Regions from separate parts of the Paenibacillus sp. FSL L8-0663 genome, predicted to be linked through region 2. Evidence: riboswitches for the same ligand, from Rfam matches in the RefSeq annotation. Region 2 holds a riboswitch; each other region holds the start of a gene.

Region 1 (3,120 bases), 3.9 Mb from region 2:
GTCGAGACCGTAGTTGAATTCATGGTTGCCCACTGTAGCTGCATCATAGCCCATCAGGTTCATCATCTTGTAGACCGGATGGACACCGCCTTCTTTCTCAAAGGTTTTGTTGCGGGCCATATAATCGCCTAATGGGTTGCCCTGCAGCAAATCACCATTATCGAACAGCATACTGTTTCTTGTTTCACTACGTGCCTTCTGGATCAAGCTAGCTGTACTAACCAAGCCATACTCGTTGGTTTCTTTGTCCGAATAGTAATCGTAGTTCATCAGGGACGCATGGATATCCGTTGTTTCCATGATCCGCAAATTCACCGTAGCGCTATCACGAGAATCACTAGCTGCCCAGGATGGAGCGGCTGAAAACACCAGCATGCTACAAGCTACAACTGCTGCTGTAAACCCTTTAAACCAATTTTTACGAAATAACAAAATATACCCCTCCTCATTAAGGTGTATGCCTCATATACATACTTTTGCACATATATGTAAGCCTTGAACCCACCATTTCTATTTTAATCCAACGCCAGACAAAAGAGTAGTCATTTACTTAAAATTATTTATGAAAAAATAATTAATTTTCTCAAACATAAAAAAACCAGCAAACCTCCTAATAAAAACTCGGAGATTCACTGGTTTATCCATTTATATTCGTACTATTTCTTCCACACCTGGCGCTCCGTTTGCTGACCCACATACTCAATGCAAGTCGGATTCACGTCCAGAATGACATAATCGGGATCGTCCGGTCCGGAGAACCATTCCTTCAAGGAATCGTTCCACACTTGTTTGCGCAGCCCCTCATCAGCTGTAATCTGGACGGTAGCCTCCACTTCTACAACTTCCTTCGTACCGCCAACCTCATAACCCAGCAGCAGGTAAGCATTCGGATTGTCCTTTAGCTCATCCACTTTATGCGTTTTGCGATCTGTCGCCAGATGAATGTTCATTCCATCGTTAAAAAGGGCCATATAGCGTACTTTCGGTTTGCCACCCTCTACCGTACCTAACGAACAAAATTTGTTGTTATCCAAAGCCTTCACAATGGCTTGTTCCAGTTGGTTGCGATCCAATGTTTCCGTTTTACCCACAGTACAACAACTCCTTTTCACGAATTAGAATTCTCTACGGCCATACCATTGGGCACCAGCCCATCTGAACCTACCTGCGCAGCTGTTCTGAAAATAACATGACCGGATCGAATCGGTTTGATTCATACTCATTTTCAGATCAAAGCTCACAGTAAAAGTGTACCCTGTCGTTCGGCAAATGAACCGTCATCTCTCCCTTCATGCTGGACAGACCCGCATTCAAAGCATATAATCGTCGTAGTAAACCCGAATAAATGACCCATTAAACCATACAATGCAGGGGTGCTGGAATCGGCCGGCTGAGAGTGTGTCCCAAGACACTGACCCTTACAACCTGATCTGGGTAATGCCAGCGTAGGAATGCTTAAGCAAGATGTGCCTTTTTTACATAGGACCATCCCTTACTTTGGTATATACAAGCGCAAGCGTCCCGGAAACTCGGGGCGCTTTTTTTGTTGAGGATTAAGTTGTTGGAAAGATCGCGTCCGGCAGATGTTATTTTTATGAAAATGGGAAACTTAAGCTGTCTGATTGGATGGATAACGGGTAATCAAAAGGAGAGAACACTAACGATGAAGCGCATGAAAATATTAACCCTGGGACTGATCAGTCTGTGGCTCATGGCCCTGACCCTGACCGCTTGCGGTGGAAGTCCCCCTACATCCCAAGAAGCGGCTTCCGCTACCGACACTCAAACGTCTACTCCGGCAAAGGGGCTCAAAGATGTTAAAATCGTGCTCGACTGGACACCCAATACGAATCATACGGGACTCTATGTCGCCAAGGACAAAGGATTTTACGAAAAAGCAGGTTTGAATGTCCAAATTGTTCAACCTGGTTCAGGCGGAGCCGATCAAATGGTTGCTTCTAATGCTGCACCTTTTGGTATCAGCTACCAAGAAGGCGTCACACAGGCTCGCACGCAAGGTGTGCCGCTTGTATCCATCGCTGCGGTGATTCAGCATAATACCTCAGGCTTCGCAGCCCCGGTAGATCGCGGAATTAAAAGCCCGAAAGATTTTGAAGGTAAAAAATACGGCGGTTGGGGCTCTCCCGTAGAAGAAGCGGTCATGAAATCCATCATGGATTCAGACAAAGGCGATGTGAGCAAAGTGAAGATCGTCAACATGGGCAATGCAGACTATTTTACAGCCGTGAAGCGGGATATCGACTTTGCCTGGATTTTCTACGCATGGACCGGAATCGAGGCCCAACTTCGAGATGAGCCATTGGATATGCTGTATGTAAAAGATTATTCCAAAAGCCTCGACTACTATACGCCTGTAATTGTGAGCAACGAACAAACGATAAAAAATGATCCCGAGCTGGTTAAAGCGTTCATGGATGCTACCGCACAAGGCTATGAATACACTATCGCTCATCCGGAAGAAGCCGCAGACATTTTAAGCAAAGCTGTACCGGAGCTGGATAAAAAACTGGTACTTGCCAGCCAAAAATGGCTGAGCCCGCGTTATCAGGACGATGCCGCACAATGGGGTGTGCAAAAAGCGGAGGTATGGCAAAACTATTCGGACTGGATGTACGAACGCAAGCTGCTCAGCAAGCCTTTGGAAGTCGATAAGGCCTTCACAAACAACTTCTTGCCCAAGCGCTGACCATTTGTTAAAACGCTAAATAAGACTGAACTAGAGAAGTGAACGAAGCCCTACTACGCAGTCGGATGGTGCTTCCCATCGCTGTTGTACCCAGATTTCTTTTATGAATATCCAGAGGTTGAAATCTGGGTACAAAGGCGAACGCTAACGCTTGACAGCACCATTCCGCCCACTTCGTTCTCGTTCAACTTGGTTTATTCTTTAGTTTCATATTATCTAAGCGCTAAGTAGGTGCGCTTGTGTGTTAAAAATGCCGCACAAACCAGCTTTAAAAATAGGGTGCTTTTAAGGCGGGCAGCAGCGGAGCGGTTCATTTGAATCTGGAGAAGCGGAGCGTTCGCCTTTGCAGGGGAATTCTTACCTTTGAAAACTTAAATAATCCAAGAATCCCCCTGCAACAGCGATCGTAAGAC
Region 2 (3,120 bases):
ATCTATGAGTGTCGGACATATCTTGTACATTTTGGTGCCGATTTTTTTCGTTATTATTTTAGGGTGGTTAGCGGGGCATTACAAAAGCTTTGATGCCTCTTCCTCCAAAACCCTAAATGCGCTCGTTACCAAATTTGCACTACCTGCGCATCTATTCATCGGTATTACGACAACGGACAGGAAAGCGCTCATCGAGCAATGGCCATTCCTGCTGGCCCTGTTCATTGGCATTGTCGGCTTTTTTACCGTTCTCCTTCTACTGTCCCGCTTTGCGGGGAAGCAGTCGGTCAAGGATGCCGCCATGTTTGCTTTGAACTCGGCACAGCCGACCTTTGCTTTTATGGGCATTCCTGTGCTTGGAGCCATCTACGGTTCCGCTGCTGTCGCCATTCCGATTGCGCTTACCGGGATCGTAGTCAATGCCGTCCTTGACCCTGCGGCTACCATTATAGCTACCGTAGCCAGCAGGAATTCAGGCAAAGAACGGAACGGTCACCTCGGAAGGTTAATCTGGGACTCCATTCTTCATGGATTAAAAGAACCGCTGGCGCTGGTTCCACTGATTGGTGTAATTTTGACCTTGTTCGGCTTCCATTCACCGGATTTGTTGAACAAATCGTTGAATCAAATCGGAGACATTACGTCCGGGGCCGCTTTATTCGCTGTCGGAGTGACCATTGGCGTACGCAACATTAGTTTTAGTGTAAGTGCCTTTGCCATCGCACTGTTAAAAACAATTGTACAGCCTTTATTAATGCTGCTGATCGCCTACCTGTGCGGTCTGTCGTCTGCAGATACTGTGAAGGCAGTTCTGCTCGTTTCCTTCCCGGGTTCAGCAGTCGCTGCTATGATCGCCACCCGTTTTGAAAGCCTGGAATCAGAAACAGCCTCCTCCTTTGTCATCAGTGCTGTCATATCGCTCGTTACACTCCCAGTACTGATTTCTCTATTGGTATAAATGCTGATTATTTAGACATTGGAGCCTGCCGCGAATTCCTTCGTGTAGACGGAACTGATCTTCTCCAGCGCCTTTTTCCCTCTCGGAAGCGAACTTCAGCTCTGTCGTTTGGCCCTTGACCAGATAGACATGTTTGACATAGCGTATGAACGTATGTACAGTAATAGTCAAAAGAATAGAAGTCCACTAGGGGAGCCGCTATGGCTGAGACAAGAACGTATCTTGGACCCTTTGAACCTGATCTAGTTCGTACTAGCGTAGGAAAGTGGAGCCTTCGTATATAAGGTTTCAAGCGTTTTTTGCGTATTGGGCCTATTGTTGAAGCCGCTCCATTTTTCTGGGGCGGCTTTTTAGCGTTGTTCCGGAATTATATTCTTACAGGACTTCTTGCTCTTCAATTTTATGGAGGTGGCGAAATTGAGTTTTACACAAGAACTCCGTCGGCAGGCGGACGGCATTTTTCAAGCGATTTTTGAGCATCCCTTTGTGAGAGGTATTGCTGAAGGAAGTTTGACAAGGGGACAGCTGATTCACTATGTAAAACAGGACTTTGAATATTTGAACGCCTACATGCGGATATACGGCATCGCAATCTCCAAATGCACGAATCGGGAGGACATGGATGTATTTAATGAACAAATCTCTTTTATTCTCCACAGCGAGGTTCATCCGCATCAAAATTTCTGTGCTGTCGCAGGGGTGACCTATGAAGAATTGCAGGGATATCCGCTCGCTCCGTCGGCTCATCACTATATCCGGCACATGCTGACGGTTGCGCATGAGGGCAACCTGGGCGAGATCTTGGCTGTGCTGCTGCCATGTATGTGGACGTATGCCGAGATTGGCCGCAGGCTGCTAGATGAAGTAAAGCCGGATAAGTCCCATCCGTTCTATGAATGGATTGGCTTTTATGGAGACCAGCTTGATGATACAACACTCAAGTTCCGAGAACGTGTAGATGCTTGGGCGGAAGGGGCAACGGCTGCTGAGCGGGAGCGGATGATTGAGCATTTTATACTGAGCTGCCAGCTGGAATATAAGTTCTGGGACATGGCTTATAAGCAGGAAGAATGGCCGGTCCAGATGCAGGCAGCGGTCTTGGAATAGTCAGCCTGTCAATTCGATGAGTGAAGTACGGTTAATGTCCTGTTAAACCACCAACTATAGAGAGGATAATCATGATGAGTACATGGGAAAAAAGTTATTCGGATCTCCTAACGAAGGTACAAAATAGCAAACCCCTCGTTCACAATATCACCAATGTGGTAGTCACCAACTTTACCGCCAACGGCCTGTATGCATTGGGTGCCTCCCCAGTGATGGCCTATGCACCCGAGGAAGTAGCAGACATGGCAAAAATAGCGGGAGCCGTCGTATTAAACATCGGTACGCTGAACCGCGAACTGGTGGATGCCATGATCATTGCTGGACAATCAGCAAATGCACACGGTGTTCCAGTCCTGCTAGATCCGGTCGGTGCGGGAGCAACGAGCTTTAGAACCGAGTCTGCACTGCGAATCCTGAATGAAGTCAAAATCTCCTTGGTACGAGGCAACGCGGCCGAAGTCGCGCATCTTGTTGGAGAAGCGCGTGAGATTAAAGGCGTAGATGCTGGTGACAGTGCTGACAGCGGCCATGTCGATCTGGCAATTCGGGCTGCTCGAGTGCTCAATACAATGGTTGTCATCACTGGAAAAGAAGACGTCATCACCGATGGGGCCGAAGCACGAATGATAAGCGGCGGAGACGTACTGCTCACGAAGGTAACCGGAGCAGGCTGCCTGCTGACCTCTGTGTTAGGTGCCTTTGCAGCTGTTGAACCCAACCTGCTGCTCGCAGGTACAGCAGGCTTGGCATTTTACAGTGCAGCAGCTTCCCGAGCCGCAGCACGTACCGCAGAGCTAGGGCCAGGCAGCTTCCAGATTGCCTTTCTCGACGAGCTCGCCAAACTACATACTGGTTCGCTAGAGGGGCATGTCACGATCCGTGAAGCTGGAACAACTACAGCAGGTGGTGCGCGATGACAGACACTCGTGTACCCAGAGCACTAACGATTGCCGGCTCAGACAGTGGCGGCGGGGCCGGAATTCAAGCCGATCTCAAAACCTTTCAAGAGCTTGGCGTATACGGCATGTCAGCTATTACGGCCATTACTGTACAGA
Region 3 (3,120 bases), 3.5 Mb from region 2:
CAAAGCATCATCCCGCTGCTGCGCCCGTGGATGGCCCTTCGCCAGATCGGCAGCATGTGCCGCAATTTTGTAGGTAATGACACCCTCACGGACATCATCCTTATTCGGAAGACCCAAATGCTCCTTAGGCGTAACATAGCACAGCATGGACGTCCCGAACCAACCGATCATCGCCGCCCCGATGGCTGAGGTAATATGATCATATCCGGGGGCAATATCCGTCGTGAGCGGTCCCAAGGTATAGAAAGGAGCTTCCTTACAAATCTCCATTTGCAAATCCACATTCTCTTTGATTTTATGCATAGGGACATGTCCCGGCCCCTCAATCATGACCTGAACATCATGCTTCCATGCGATTTGCGTTAGCTCGCCCAACGTTTCCAGCTCTGCAAACTGTGCTTCATCATTCGCATCATAGATACTACCTGGACGTAGACCATCCCCGAGAGAAAAGGCCACATCATAGGCTTTCATAATTTCGCAGATTTCTTCAAAATGTGTATACAAAAAATTCTCCTGATGGTGCGCAAGGCACCAGGCTGCCATGATCGACCCGCCACGGGACACAATTCCCGTCATTCTATTCGCCGTCATCGGTATATACCGCAGCAATACACCCGCATGAATTGTAAAATAGTCCACTCCCTGCTCCGCCTGCTCGATCAGCGTATCGCGATACAACTCCCACGTCAGCGCTTCTGCTTCGCCGTTCACCTTTTCAAGTGCCTGATACAGCGGCACAGTTCCAATCGGTACAGGAGAATTCCGAATGATCCATTCACGTGTGGTATGGATATTACGGCCTGTGGATAGGTCCATAACTGTATCCGAGCCCCAACGCACAGCCCAGGTCATTTTCTCCACTTCCTCCTCAATCGAGGAGGTAACCGCAGAATTACCAATGTTCGCATTGATCTTCACGTGAAAATGACGCCCAATGACCATCGGCTCACTTTCCGGGTGATTGATATTCGAAGGCAAAATGGCTCGTCCAGCCGCCAATTCCTGCCGTACAAACTCAGGCTCCACCCCTTCGCGGATCGCCGCAAATTCCATTTCGGGCGTAATGATCCCTTGCCGTGCATAATGCATTTGCGTCACTGTACGACCTTGCGAAGCACGAAGCGGACGGTTGGTCACGCCGGGAAATTCAACTGTCTCCCGTTTGGAGCCAGGTTTCAGTCCATTATCCTCCGGTTTGACGGCGCGTCCCTCGTAAGCCTCCACATCGCCCCGTTCCAGTGCCCAAGCTCGCCGTAATGGAGGCAGGCCCTGACGGATATCGACCTGATAGGCTTCGTCAGTCATGGGACCGCTCGTATCGTACACACGCAATGGCTCATGATGCTCCGTGCCCTGCGGCGTATGTGTAGGATGAAGAGCAATTTCCCGCTCTGGGACGGCAATGTCCGGCCGCGAGCCTTGAATATATACCTTACGGCTCCCTGGAAAGGGCGTTACCCCACTGGCTTGCTCCCCGTTTGTCTTCTCTACCCCAACTTCCCTTGTTCCTGCCAACCTTACTTCTGCTGATTTAAATTCTGTTCCTTTTGTTCCTTCTACTTCTGTCGGCTTCATTGTCCATTCCTCCTGTTTCGATGAAATGACACACCGATCCGGAACCATTCCCAGGGTGGCGCTGATCTATGCAAAAAAGCCGGTTCCCGAGGGAACCGGCTAATCTAACGAGGCAGCTATCCAGACCGTGCACATGTGGAATAATCCTATTCCAATGCGTCACCGTAGACAGCAGCTGCGTATACATTTCAATGGCCGATTACTTCCCTACGCTGGTATGATCCAGATCAGGTGCAAAGGGTCCGGAATCTTACACGATTCCATCTCAGCCCGGCATTACAGGCTCCCCCAGTAACTGCGATACTTCTATTCACATGAGGCGGACATAACAGACATCCCGCCATCCTTATCAGACTACTTCAAATTTATGGCTTTGGCAACCCTTCTAGGTTCCATTTAGCAAGAAGACGCTCCTCACCAAATCACTTTGCTTGCTTCAACTGCATTCATTCTTGTTACGGAAGCATAAGCCCCATTTCCTTAGCCGCTTCGATCAAAATCGGAGCAAAGTCATGTAGCGTCTCGGGTGCAAGCCGGCTGACCGGACCGGATACAGATAAAGCCGCAGTGACCTGTCCCTTCCGGTTCACAATTGGTGCGGCCACAGCAGCGGCCCCTGGCTCCCGTTCTTCATAGCTGGTCGCATAGCCCTTCTCGCGAATGTCCTGCAGCTGGGCTTTATAGACCTCCGCGTCTACCGAGGGCGGCCATTCATTCCCGCTTAGCAGGGCTTCCAGCTCCTGCGGCGGCATAAAGGCAGCCAGCACCTTACTGGAGGCTCCTACAGCCAGCGGCATACGCGCACCCACAGGCGCAACCCTGCGGATCGCCTGATTGCTCTGCACGGCTTGTATGCGAATACGCATGCTGCCGTCCCGTAAGTACAAGCTGACCGTTTCGCCCAGACGGTCACGCAGTCCTTCCATTGCAGGCTGTAACAACACCGCCGGCTCGTCACTTTGGGACAAATGTGTGGATAGCTCCCAAATGCGGAAGCCAAGTCGATATTTTTCCGTTTCGGCATTCCGAACGACAAAGCCCCGATCCTCCAACGTAGTCAGCAGCCGATGAACCGTGCTTTTATGTAGACCAATTTTGGAGGCAATCTCCGTTAGGCCAAGATCCGAATCTGCGGTAAAACACAGCAATATATCAAGTGCACGCTCTACAGCGCGAACGGTTAATTTACGGTCTTCCATTCGTGAACCGCTCCTCTTGTATCCATATTCGTTTCACACTATGAAACATGGTTACATAAATTATATAGAATAGTCGCGGCTACTGTAAACCGATGTTTTTGTGACAACCATATTACAGAACGAGAACAAACATCGACAATTCTTTGCATCATTTTTACTTTTCCGGTTCAGGCGTTGACTTTGGATAACCCCCATCATACGATAATAGGTATCTATACGGATATACACTATCATTTTCAAGTGGAATTATACCTAAATTCTATTGAAACGAGGATCAATTTTATATAAGGAGGCTCTTACATGATTTCTACATCCCAGCGCAACTCTCAGCTACAGACCGCTG
Region 4 (3,120 bases), 3.3 Mb from region 2:
ACGAGCATCCGATCGACCCGTTCCCGGCACTGTTCAACGGTATACAAGCTCTTGGGTAACGAATACTCTAGTTCCTTTCGTACGGTATGCGCTACAAATTGCAGCTCGGGATTTTGAAACGCGAACCCGATACGCTCTGCCAGTTGTTCTGTACTGCCTGCCTCAATTCCGCGCACGCTATAACGTCCCTGTGTGCGAAGTAAGCGCATCATGGAGAGCAGTAGCGAGCTTTTGCCAGCCCCGTTTTCACCAACCACGCCAATCCAGTCGCCAGGCTTCACCTGCGCATGCTCCACATAAATCACTGAACTTAAACCGCGGAGGCCGCTAAAATGTTCCAGCTCCAGCACATCAGTCCCCGCACCATTCTGTTGCGTCACTGCTTCACTCCAACGTGGCGAAGACGCTTCATTCCATACTCCCGGATACCACACGCCGTACTCGGACAATGCCTGCCGGTGCACATGAAATACTTCTTGGGCCCTTCCATCTGCAATGATCTCCCCTTGAGCAGAAAGCACCACAATCCGATCCACATCATGGACAATTTCATTAATTTTATGCTCCACAATCACCAGTGTCTGGTCTACCGAAATGTTGCGAATGGTATCCCACACCTGTGTAGTGCCTTCCTCGTCCAACAAAGCCGTGGGCTCATCCAGAAAAAGCACTTCTGGCTCCATAGCCAGCACAGACGCAATCGCCAGCCGCTGCTTCATTCCCTGTGACATGCTGCCAATGGGCATATGTATATCATCCGTCGATAGACCCACCTGTATCAGCAGCTCGCGAATACGGGATCGCATCTGCTCCCGGGGAACCTGATTATTTTCCAACACAAAAGCCAGTTCCTCATCTGCATATGACATACAGAACTGCGTATCAGGATCTTGAAATACAATACCTGAGACACTTGGGATTACAGCAGCATCGCATTTCATAGGCACTTCTATCGTGCGTGGAATCAGACCGCTTAACACTTGGAGCAGTGTTGATTTACCGCATCCACTCGGTCCCAGTAGCAGCAGCTTTTCCCCCTTGCGGACAGACAAAGACATATTGTGAAAAAGCAGCTCTTGCTCACCGGGGAATTTCAACCGTAGCCGGGTGATCGAAGCCACCACATCTTCGGTTGCCCGGCTCATCAATCCAGCCCCTTATAATCTTGTTCCGTTGCAGGCCTCAAACTTCGCGTGACTCCGGTTACCTCCAATGCCTTAGCCAGATAGAACGCGAATACCCCGGCAATCACAATACTGCCAATCATCCGAAATCCAATATACAAAACATAGTTCCAAGTCGATAGCTGATCAATATACCCGTAGCTGAAGTCTAAAATCAGAGAAGTGACAGCCGCCCCAGCCGCAGCTAGCGAAGCAACCCACAGGTTTGCGTTCCGATACAGAAAAGCCGCAAAAAACAGCTCCGCTCCCAAGCCTTGCAGCAGGCCATAGTACAAGGTGGACATACCCCATTCGCTTCCCAAAAAAGCACTGACCGTTGCCGCTGCCACCTCTGCCAAAATCGCAACACCCGGCTTGCGAATGATGAGATAAGCAAACGTACCTGCCATAAACCACATGCCATACATCAGTTGCTCGGCGTGTAGACCCAATGGTTTCATCAAATCATAGGCAGGTCCCCATATTTTGTAGATCAACCCGAACACAACAGCGATCACAATCGTGACCAAAATATCCGTCAGTTTCAACCCTTTGGACGCTCTTACAGCAGTATTCATTATTGCGTGCTCCCCTTTTTCCTTATAGTTGGCCTCTTGGCCATGAAAAAAAGCTTGTCTGGAGCTGAATCTCCAGGCAAGCTTTATGCGCAGTAAAAGGTGAAGCACCATACAAAACATCATTCGTCGATATGCCTTATATAACCAGTAGTCTAAACTACTACACTGATACCCAGCCAAGTCAGGATCAAGGTAAAATGCTAGGACATACATTGAATCTATCGACAACCGCAAAAAAAAGCGGCATTCCTGTATAGTGTTCTTGGTTTCTCTACGCTGGCATTACCCAGATCAGATTTCACGGTCAGTGGCAAGGGCCACCCTCTCAGCCTGACTTTCTCAAGCTCCCGACAATGCTTTTTAATTCACTATAATATATACCACATCTATGGCTTTGACAATCCTATAATCCGAAGAAACGTTTAGCCGTTTCCGTCGTCGCGATTTCGATCTCCATCATGCTTCGACCTGTACATTCGGCTATCGTAGCAGCAATGTGAGCGAGATACATGGGCTCATTACGCCCTTCTTTAGGCTTCACAGGCAAATTACGCGGGGTCAAAAATGGAGCATCCGTTTCAATCATCAGACGGTCCAAGGGAATATCTCTGACCAGTTCACGCAGATGCTTCCCCCGCCGTTCGTCGCAAATCCAGCCGGTGATTCCGATATACAGTCCCATTTCTACATACGTACGCAATTCCTGTTCCGTGCCGGTAAAACAATGCACTACCGCTTTATCGACAAGCCCTTGATACTCCCGAAGCATAGCGACAAAGTCCTCATGTGCATCTCGTTCATGCAGAAATAACGGCATTTTCAGCTCACCCGCCAGTTGGATTTGCTCGCCAAACCATCGGCGCTGCACATCACGTGGCGAAAAATCACGGTTATAGTCCAATCCGCATTCCCCTATGGATACGACCTGCGGCTGACCCGCCAACTGGCGGAGCTGCTGAATCGTGTCTGCACTGCAGTCTTTGGCATCATGGGGATGCACGCCAGCTGTCGCATACAGCTTGCCCGGATAACGCGCTGCATACTGAGAAGCTTCCCGACTGCTGCGGACACTGGTCCCGGTAATAATCAGCGGTGAAATCCCTACAGCCGCGGCTCTCTCTACCACCTGTTCCCGATCTGCATGAAACGAACGATGCATCAAGTTCACACCAATATCAATTAACGGTGTACCCCTTTCCATCTCAATCCCTCCCTCGCAAACTACAATCTTGGATCAATCGGCTCTGATTCCAGAGATAGTGCGGCAAGGACGCATTCATGAATACGATCTACCGTATCCTTGCGGACAAAACGTTCCACGCCTTCCATACCAAGCGCTCCTTCCATCAGGGCATGACGCTCCTTTTTGTTCGTTCGAC

The links. Region 2 has a riboswitch for thiamine pyrophosphate ahead of tenA (thiaminase II). Riboswitches for the same ligand answer to the same signal wherever they lie in the genome.
Region 1: it holds a riboswitch for thiamine pyrophosphate, as region 2 does, so the genes downstream of both, MKY75_RS02095 (ABC transporter substrate-binding protein) here and tenA (thiaminase II) in region 2, are expected to answer to the same signal.
Region 3: it holds a riboswitch for thiamine pyrophosphate, as region 2 does, so the genes downstream of both, thiC (phosphomethylpyrimidine synthase ThiC) here and tenA (thiaminase II) in region 2, are expected to answer to the same signal.
Region 4: it holds a riboswitch for thiamine pyrophosphate, as region 2 does, so the genes downstream of both, MKY75_RS04565 (ECF transporter S component) here and tenA (thiaminase II) in region 2, are expected to answer to the same signal.

The regions. Positions count from the first base shown of each region.
Region 1 is NZ_JBBOYM010000001.1:469,595-472,714, reverse strand. Features, by position in the region: gene MKY75_RS02105 (bifunctional 2',3'-cyclic-nucleotide 2'-phosphodiesterase/3'-nucleotidase) at 1-432, opposite strand, end outside; gene MKY75_RS02100 (pyridoxamine 5'-phosphate oxidase family protein) at 657-1,091, opposite strand; TPP riboswitch at 1,360-1,470, shown strand; gene MKY75_RS02095 (ABC transporter substrate-binding protein) at 1,664-2,707, shown strand.
Region 2 is NZ_JBBOYM010000001.1:4,371,897-4,375,016, forward strand. Features, by position in the region: gene MKY75_RS19190 (AEC family transporter) at 5-958, shown strand; TPP riboswitch at 1,137-1,239, shown strand; gene tenA (thiaminase II) at 1,376-2,065, shown strand; gene thiM (hydroxyethylthiazole kinase) at 2,137-2,982, shown strand; gene thiD (bifunctional hydroxymethylpyrimidine kinase/phosphomethylpyrimidine kinase) at 2,979-3,120, shown strand, end outside.
Region 3 is NZ_JBBOYM010000001.1:823,012-826,131, reverse strand. Features, by position in the region: gene thiC (phosphomethylpyrimidine synthase ThiC) at 1-1,578, opposite strand, end outside; TPP riboswitch at 1,766-1,878, opposite strand; gene MKY75_RS03635 (IclR family transcriptional regulator) at 2,034-2,777, opposite strand; gene MKY75_RS03630 (alpha/beta hydrolase) at 3,078-3,120, shown strand, end outside.
Region 4 is NZ_JBBOYM010000001.1:1,022,087-1,025,206, reverse strand. Features, by position in the region: gene MKY75_RS04570 (ABC transporter ATP-binding protein) at 1-1,145, opposite strand, end outside; gene MKY75_RS04565 (ECF transporter S component) at 1,145-1,741, opposite strand; TPP riboswitch at 1,992-2,101, opposite strand; gene MKY75_RS04560 (TatD family hydrolase) at 2,145-2,942, opposite strand; gene MKY75_RS04555 (polynucleotide kinase-phosphatase) at 2,963-3,120, opposite strand, start outside.